3 regions of the Bacillus sp. ABA4_010 genome follow, and region 2 is predicted to be linked to each of the others. Evidence: riboswitches for the same ligand, from Rfam matches in the RefSeq annotation. Region 2 holds a riboswitch; each other region holds the start of a gene.
The links. Region 2 has a riboswitch for cobalamin ahead of metE (5-methyltetrahydropteroyltriglutamate--homocysteine S-methyltransferase). Riboswitches for the same ligand answer to the same signal wherever they lie in the genome.
Positions count from the first base shown of each region.

Region 1: linked by a shared signal. The riboswitch ahead of ACXAEO_RS01325 (ribonucleotide reductase N-terminal alpha domain-containing protein) and the one ahead of metE (5-methyltetrahydropteroyltriglutamate--homocysteine S-methyltransferase) in region 2 are both predicted to bind cobalamin.
Region 3: linked by a shared signal. The riboswitch ahead of ACXAEO_RS06680 (S-layer homology domain-containing protein) and the one ahead of metE (5-methyltetrahydropteroyltriglutamate--homocysteine S-methyltransferase) in region 2 are both predicted to bind cobalamin.

Region 1 is NZ_JBSWUN010000003.1:26,088-28,287, reverse strand. Features, by position in the region: partial or broken gene ACXAEO_RS01330 (ribonucleoside-diphosphate reductase subunit alpha) at 1-101, opposite strand, end outside; partial or broken gene ACXAEO_RS01325 (ribonucleotide reductase N-terminal alpha domain-containing protein) at 428-1,252, opposite strand; cobalamin riboswitch at 1,380-1,563, opposite strand; gene menC (o-succinylbenzoate synthase) at 1,817-2,200, opposite strand, start outside.
Region 2 is NZ_JBSWUN010000003.1:1,663,406-1,665,605, forward strand. Features, by position in the region: gene ACXAEO_RS09430 (organic hydroperoxide resistance protein) at 1-145, shown strand, start outside; gene ACXAEO_RS09435 (hypothetical protein) at 210-659, opposite strand; cobalamin riboswitch at 965-1,170, shown strand; gene metE (5-methyltetrahydropteroyltriglutamate--homocysteine S-methyltransferase) at 1,286-2,200, shown strand, end outside.
Region 3 is NZ_JBSWUN010000003.1:1,104,969-1,107,168, forward strand. Features, by position in the region: gene ACXAEO_RS06675 (OsmC family protein) at 1-331, shown strand, start outside; cobalamin riboswitch at 656-850, shown strand; gene ACXAEO_RS06680 (S-layer homology domain-containing protein) at 1,093-2,200, shown strand, end outside.

The DNA.
Region 1 (2,200 bases), 1.6 Mb from region 2:
TCTTTATGCATCACGTCAAGAAAAACAGCAATCGCTCCCTGTCTTTGACCTAACTGATCAACACTAACCGCAGTATTGTTAAGCTGCTTCATCCATGGAATTCAAAATTGTTACTCTTCATTTTAAAAATGAAGGGATAGGTCATTTCTGCCTATCTCTCTATGTCGCCATAGAGTTCAGACTATATCATTATCCATTATTTAAATGGATAGGCGGATCGGATTATAAAATTACTTTCATAACCACCTAGTCGTTGAACCTTCTTCCCAAATCAACTTAGGAAGCTTGGCTGCTGATTAACCGCAATCTCGGATTTTTAGGGGTCAATACGTCATTACTGCGTATCATCCTACCTTGATATACTCGGTCTTTCCAGCAATTGACCGCCTTTTTATACAAACATTACTGCCTGCAGGCGCTATTCCTTAACGCCACTTGAAACCCCTTTAAACCCTTTAATATCACTTCCTCGGCTTCTTACCTTGCCTAGATATGCGCCGATACCTCCACCGTTTTTACTAACAGTCGCAATATCTGTATTGCTATCATAAATTCCTCTCAAACTATCATCAACTGTATCGATAAAGCAGCTTGATAGTTGCCCGTAGCTTTTTCCTGCATTCGCCAATGTCGGTGTGGCCACAGTCATGTATAAATTAGAAAGAGCCCAGTAAGCTTCTTTAATCAGTTCAATTCGCTTATCTTTGGACTCCTTCATCATTAACGCCATCGCAATGATTAAAAAACGTTCTTGCGGCAGTTCGTAAATTTCTCCGCTATGCGATTTAGCCAAGTAACGGTCCGCTAACGTTAACACCCCGATGTATGTAAACAAAAGATCCCGCTCCGGCACGATAATTCGTTCAAGCTCTTCCATCTCTTCCTTCGAGTATTCCTGCAACAGCTTTTCACTGTAAATGCCTGTATTCGTCAATGTTTGAATCAAGCTGTAGAGTGAACCGTATTTTTGTTGAACATCATAGCCTCTCGAAACAGAAGCTTTTTTATAAAGCTGATCTAAATAAATTTTTGCTGCGGCATATGTCCATTTCGGCTCATCCATCGAGATTCGTTCTAAAGCAGATAATATAAGTAAATTGCTAACTTGTTCTTCTGTCATTTCTTGGCGATGTGCTACAGCCTGTCCAATCTTTTCGTTGTATAAAGAAAAATCTAATTCAGGAAATGATTGTGCCAATTCCTCTAAGTAGATTGTTAGATGTTCGCTGTGCGGTGCATATGTGTTTTCCAAAACATTCCCTCCCTATTAATAAAAAAACGCCCATCGGATTTCGATGAGCGGATAGAATGAAAGGACAAAATGATGCACGCGGCACCTTTTGTACTCGCATTCTATCCTCTCAATTCCCGAAGAAGATAGTACGATATGAAAATAGGCAGGTCTCCTGACTTATGCATCATCTTACTTTAAGGCCTTCCCATGAAGCTGCTTCACAGTGGTTTCCTTATTTCATCAGCAATTACAGTTGCGGGGACAGTTCTGGATTCTCACCAGATTCCCTTTTCAGTTGCGGTCGCAACACCTATTTCACCGAGTAACACAATATGTTGTATTTTTTATTTTTAAAAACAACTATATCTTGTTGTCTTGTTTATTATAAAGGCAATTTTTACATCTGACAACCATTTTCTCACTTTCCCTACTTTAAATTAAAATGCAATTTTCGACAAGAGGGGAGCACAAAACGACCATTTATTCTGTATGAGTAGGCAGTAAAACCTTCACTCCAACGTCCTGAGTAATCAAAAGCATCGAAGTAAAAGAGGACGAAATCCCCGCCAATGGACGTTTCCTTTAGTAGCGCTTATATTGTTTTTGATTATATGTAACACGCGTCAAAACATCTCGATTTATGTCTACACCGATTCCCCTTCCTGATGGAACGACGATACTTCCGTCTTGCACCGTCACTTCTGGAAGGATTACATCTTTCTCCCAATAGCGGGATGATGCAGAAATATCGCCAGGAATTGTAAAACCCGGCAGAGAGGCAAGCGCAATATTATGAGCACGTGAAACGCCTGATTCAAGCATTCCCCCCACCCATAAATCGACCCCCTCATTCCAGCACATATCATGAATACGCTTCGCTTCCGTTAACCCTCCGACTCGCCCCACTTTCACATTGATAACGCGGCAGCTCCCTAGCTCAATCGCTTTACGCGCATCATCATACGA
Region 2 (2,200 bases):
TTTCGGTTTAGCAGCTGTATTAGATGTAAAAGTAGAAGGTGTCAGCAAAGAAGAAGCACAAGAGCTTGCAGAAGCTGCCCATCAAGTATGCCCATATTCCAAAGCAACAAGAGGCAATATGGAAGTGACACTGAACGTTCTTTAATTTTTATATGGAATAAGATGAAACGAAGCCCATTGCTTTTTCAAAAAGTGATGGGCTTCGTTTTTTAATTGGACCAAGGATTGACTTTGGAAGCAGTGAGGAGATCTTGCTGAATTTCAATTTCGATCAGGTCGGCATTACGGAAAAGCAAGGTCGGTTCATTCATCTCATCACACGACCGTTGACCGACAAATGATAATTCAAGTCTTTCCATCTGTTCATCAAGATTTCCTTTCGCAAAAAAGCGAAGCGTATCCCCAGGCTTAGCGACTGAAGAAAGCGAAAATGTTTTTGTTAAAGTGCTGTTTTGAGGGATGGGTTGTACAGTATCTGGAAACATAGTCTCAACTCCTGTACTGTCACACACTTCGGCAAATAATTGTATAGAAATATCAGTATCAGTCGGATTTTTCATTAGAATGTGAATGACATCAGGGGGACCTCCGACTGAGTCACCCGTTATCTTTCCAGGGACTTTCATCAGACCTGTTGTGAGAAGCAGAACATTTGCCATAAAGAATACAGCCTCCTTGTAAAAGTAGCCTCTGTTAACATTCTTGTTGAACAGATTCTCAAAGTTCATTATGTATATGAAAAAAGCAGCATGTTTGAAAGGGACAAACCGACTGATAGTTTGGTCTATTTTTTGGCAGCGCTAACGATGATGAAAGTGATTGGGATGAGATTGGTTTTAGAAAAAGAATGAGAGGGCTTACAAAAAAACATCTGAAAATTATTCACGAAAAAACTTGCAAAAATAGGAAAGATAGTATACTCTTAATCTCAATCGATATTCTATTGGGAATATTCTAAAAATAAAATAACGTTCAAGCAATAGGTGTTAAAACGGGAAACCCCTGCTTTTAACTGAAAAGGGAAGTCCGGTGTAAATCCGGCACGGTCGCGCCACTGTAAGAGGGAGCAATCCATTATGAACCACTGCGTTATGGATATTGTCATGAAGCGGGAAGGGATGGAGAGCGGTGAACTTAAGTCAGGAGACCTGCCTGTTGTATGCGCTTATTACCTACGCGAAATAGGGAGGAGTGATGGCCATATGTCGCAGCCTTTTAGTTGTTTCGACTCTAGTTAACTATGTCTATCATCAGTCTCTCTTTTAAGAAAAGGGAGGCTTTTTTCATGGAGACGACACAATACAAATTAGGAGGCATCAGCATGCATATTAAAAGTTCAAATCTAGGATATCCGCGAATTGGTGAAAATCGTGAATGGAAAAAAACATTGGAAACGTTTTGGGCAGGAGAAATTACGGAAGAACAATTCAATAGCCAGATGGAGAAAATCCGCTTGTCACATTTGAAAAAGCAACAGGAAAAAGGAATTGACTTAATTCCAGTCGGCGACTTCAGCTATTATGATCACGTGTTGGATACGGCGGCTATGTTCGGCCTTCTTCCAAAACGATTCCAAACAGATGAAAAGCCGCTTCAACGCTATTTTGAAGTCGCACGCGGCAGCAAAGGAAAAGTCGCATCCGAGATGACGAAATGGTTCAATACGAACTATCACTACATCGTACCTGAATTGGAAGATGTAACACCTGAGTTAGTCGAAAACCGTCCTTTAGCTTTATATAAAGAAGCAAAAGAAAAGTTAGGCATTAACGGAAAGCCGGTCATTCTTGGGCCGATTACGTTTTTGGAACTGTCAAAAGGAAGCAACGACTCGAAACGTTCACAGTGGGTGCAAGCGCTTGTCCCGCTTTACATTGAAGTATTGAAGCAGTTAGCGGAAGCGGGAGCAGAGTGGGTTCAAATCGATGAACCGATTTTAGTGAAAAACGTAAGCAACGAGCTTTTACAGGAGTTTCAAGAAGTGTACATAGCGATCCAACAAGCAGTTCCAACGATTAAAGTGATTTTGCAAACGTACTATGAAAGTGTCGACCAATATGAAGCGGTTGTTCAGTTGCCTGTTGCCGCTATCGGCCTTGACTTTGTTCATGATGCTGGCCGCAACTTACAAAAGCTTCAAACAGTTGGTTTTCCAGAAGATAAAGTACTCGCAGCGGGTATTATTGATGGTAGAAATGTG
Region 3 (2,200 bases), 560 kb from region 2:
AAAAGACGAAGGTGCGAACCCATTGGCAACGTTATTAGGCGCACTCTCTGGCTGTGAAACAGTTATTGCAAACATGGTCGCAAAAGAAATGAACTTCCAATTAGACGGTATCGATTTTGATATTCGCGGTGAATTCGACCCACGCGGCTTAATGGGTGACGCAAGTGTACGTCCATACTTTGAAAAAGTTATCATTGATGCATCTGTTAGAACAAACGAATCTGATGAGCGCATTCAAGAACTTCAACAAAAAACAGATGCTCGCTGCCCTGTCTTCACAACATTACAAGCAGCTGACATCGAAATGGTAGTCAACTGGAAAAGAGCATAATGAACAAAAAGAGCCCCGGCACATGGAAATTTCATGCTGGGGCTCTTCTGTTAAGGTCACTTAAGCAGATGTTACTAACTTTGCACGGAAGCTAGAAGTCACTGGTTTTTTTTTAGGGGGAAGCACTGTTTTTAATCACAGTCAACTTCATTTGAATAGAAATGTTTATTATCAACTATAGGCTCTCTGCTTGAATAAACTTTCAAAGGTTCACCTAAGCGGCTGTCGCCAATCCCGCAAGGGGGGCCAAAGCCGCTTGCCAGACAAATATTTTACTAGACTCTTTTGTCAATATTATGTATGATTACATGGTAATTACAACTATACATAATCGAGCGGCATGGTGCTGAAAATGTTCATTTTTAGCTTAAAAGGGAAGTCCGGTGAAAGTCCGGTGCGGTTCCGCCACTGTAAGTGGGGAGAGACCTTGCATGATGTCACTGTTTCTACAAGAAACGGGAAGACGCAAGGAATTGTTGATCCACGAGCCAGGAGACCTGCCATGTTGCGGATGCCATTAGCCTGCGGGAATAGGGAAGGTGTCACGTTCGGGATATAAACAGCTACTGTACAAGAAGAGCGTTTTCGTTCTTCTGTTGCTTTGATACGCTAATTGACCGGTGATTTCGTGTACAAAGCCCTTTGCTTATGAAGCAGAGGGCTTTTTCATTTTCCTTTCTCGCCCTTTCCAGAAAGGCATCTGCTCAAAGTGGATGCAAGTTGTAAAGTCCAAATATTCAAAAGATACAAAGGGGGAGAACATGATGAACAGCCAATCGAAAAGAATCGTAGCGTTTATGCTTACATTTTTACTTTTGCTTGCACAAGTAGTTGGCGGCTTTGCGCCTGTTGGACAGGCGGAAGAAATTACGTTGGCACAAAAAGTAGAAGAGCAACTGACAGATACGAAAGAATATTTTACATCGTTGCCGGCTCCTAGAGATGATTGGGATGCTTTTGCTTTTTATTTAGCGAATAAACCCGTCAGTTTATCATACGTAGAAAGTCTAGTTAATAAAATTAAGGGGAATAACGGAAATTATAGCAAAACGACAGATCTTGCGAGAACGATTATTGCGTTAAATGCTGCTGGTTACAATCCATTAAATGTAGATGGAATAAATTTAGTTGAAAAACTATACAACAAAGAAATGAGTCAAGTGAGTGCAGAAAATGATGCAGCATGGGCTCTTTTAGCTTTTGACAGTCAAAACTATGACATTCCGAGCGATGCTAACATCAACCGAGAGCTCCTTTTAGATCATCTTGTAAGCAAAAGCCTGTCAACAGGCGGATGGGGCCAATCGGCGATTGATCCTGATATTACAGGAATGGTCATGAGCGCTTTAGCACCATATAAACAGAAGTCAGAAGTGGAGGCTGTTTTGAATCAAGCAGCCGAGCGATTGGAAACAGTTCATCCGGTTAACAGTAATAGCTTAGCTCAAATGATTCTTGGGTTAACAGCTGCTGGTATTGACCCTGCTTCAGATGATTATATCTATAATAATGAAAATTTAATAGAACAGCTTTTAAGCTTTGCGTTTGCCTCTACTCATGAATATAAAGGACAGTTCCGTTGGACAAGAGGTGATGATGAAGCGAATGAGATGGCAACACAGCAATCTTTATTTGCTTTAGAAGCATATGATCGTCTTGTAAAAACGGGAACAGGTGTTATTTTCCAAGAAATTAGCGGAACCGTCCAGCAGCCTGGGACGTCTGAAGTAGCGACTGTCCGCATTGTTCCTTTAAATAAAGCAATTGCAAAAGGGGAAACCGTTCAATTAACGGCTGAAGCAAAAAATGGGGAAGGAACTGTTGTAGAAAATGCTTCTTTAGGATGGAGCAGCTCCAATGCGACGATTG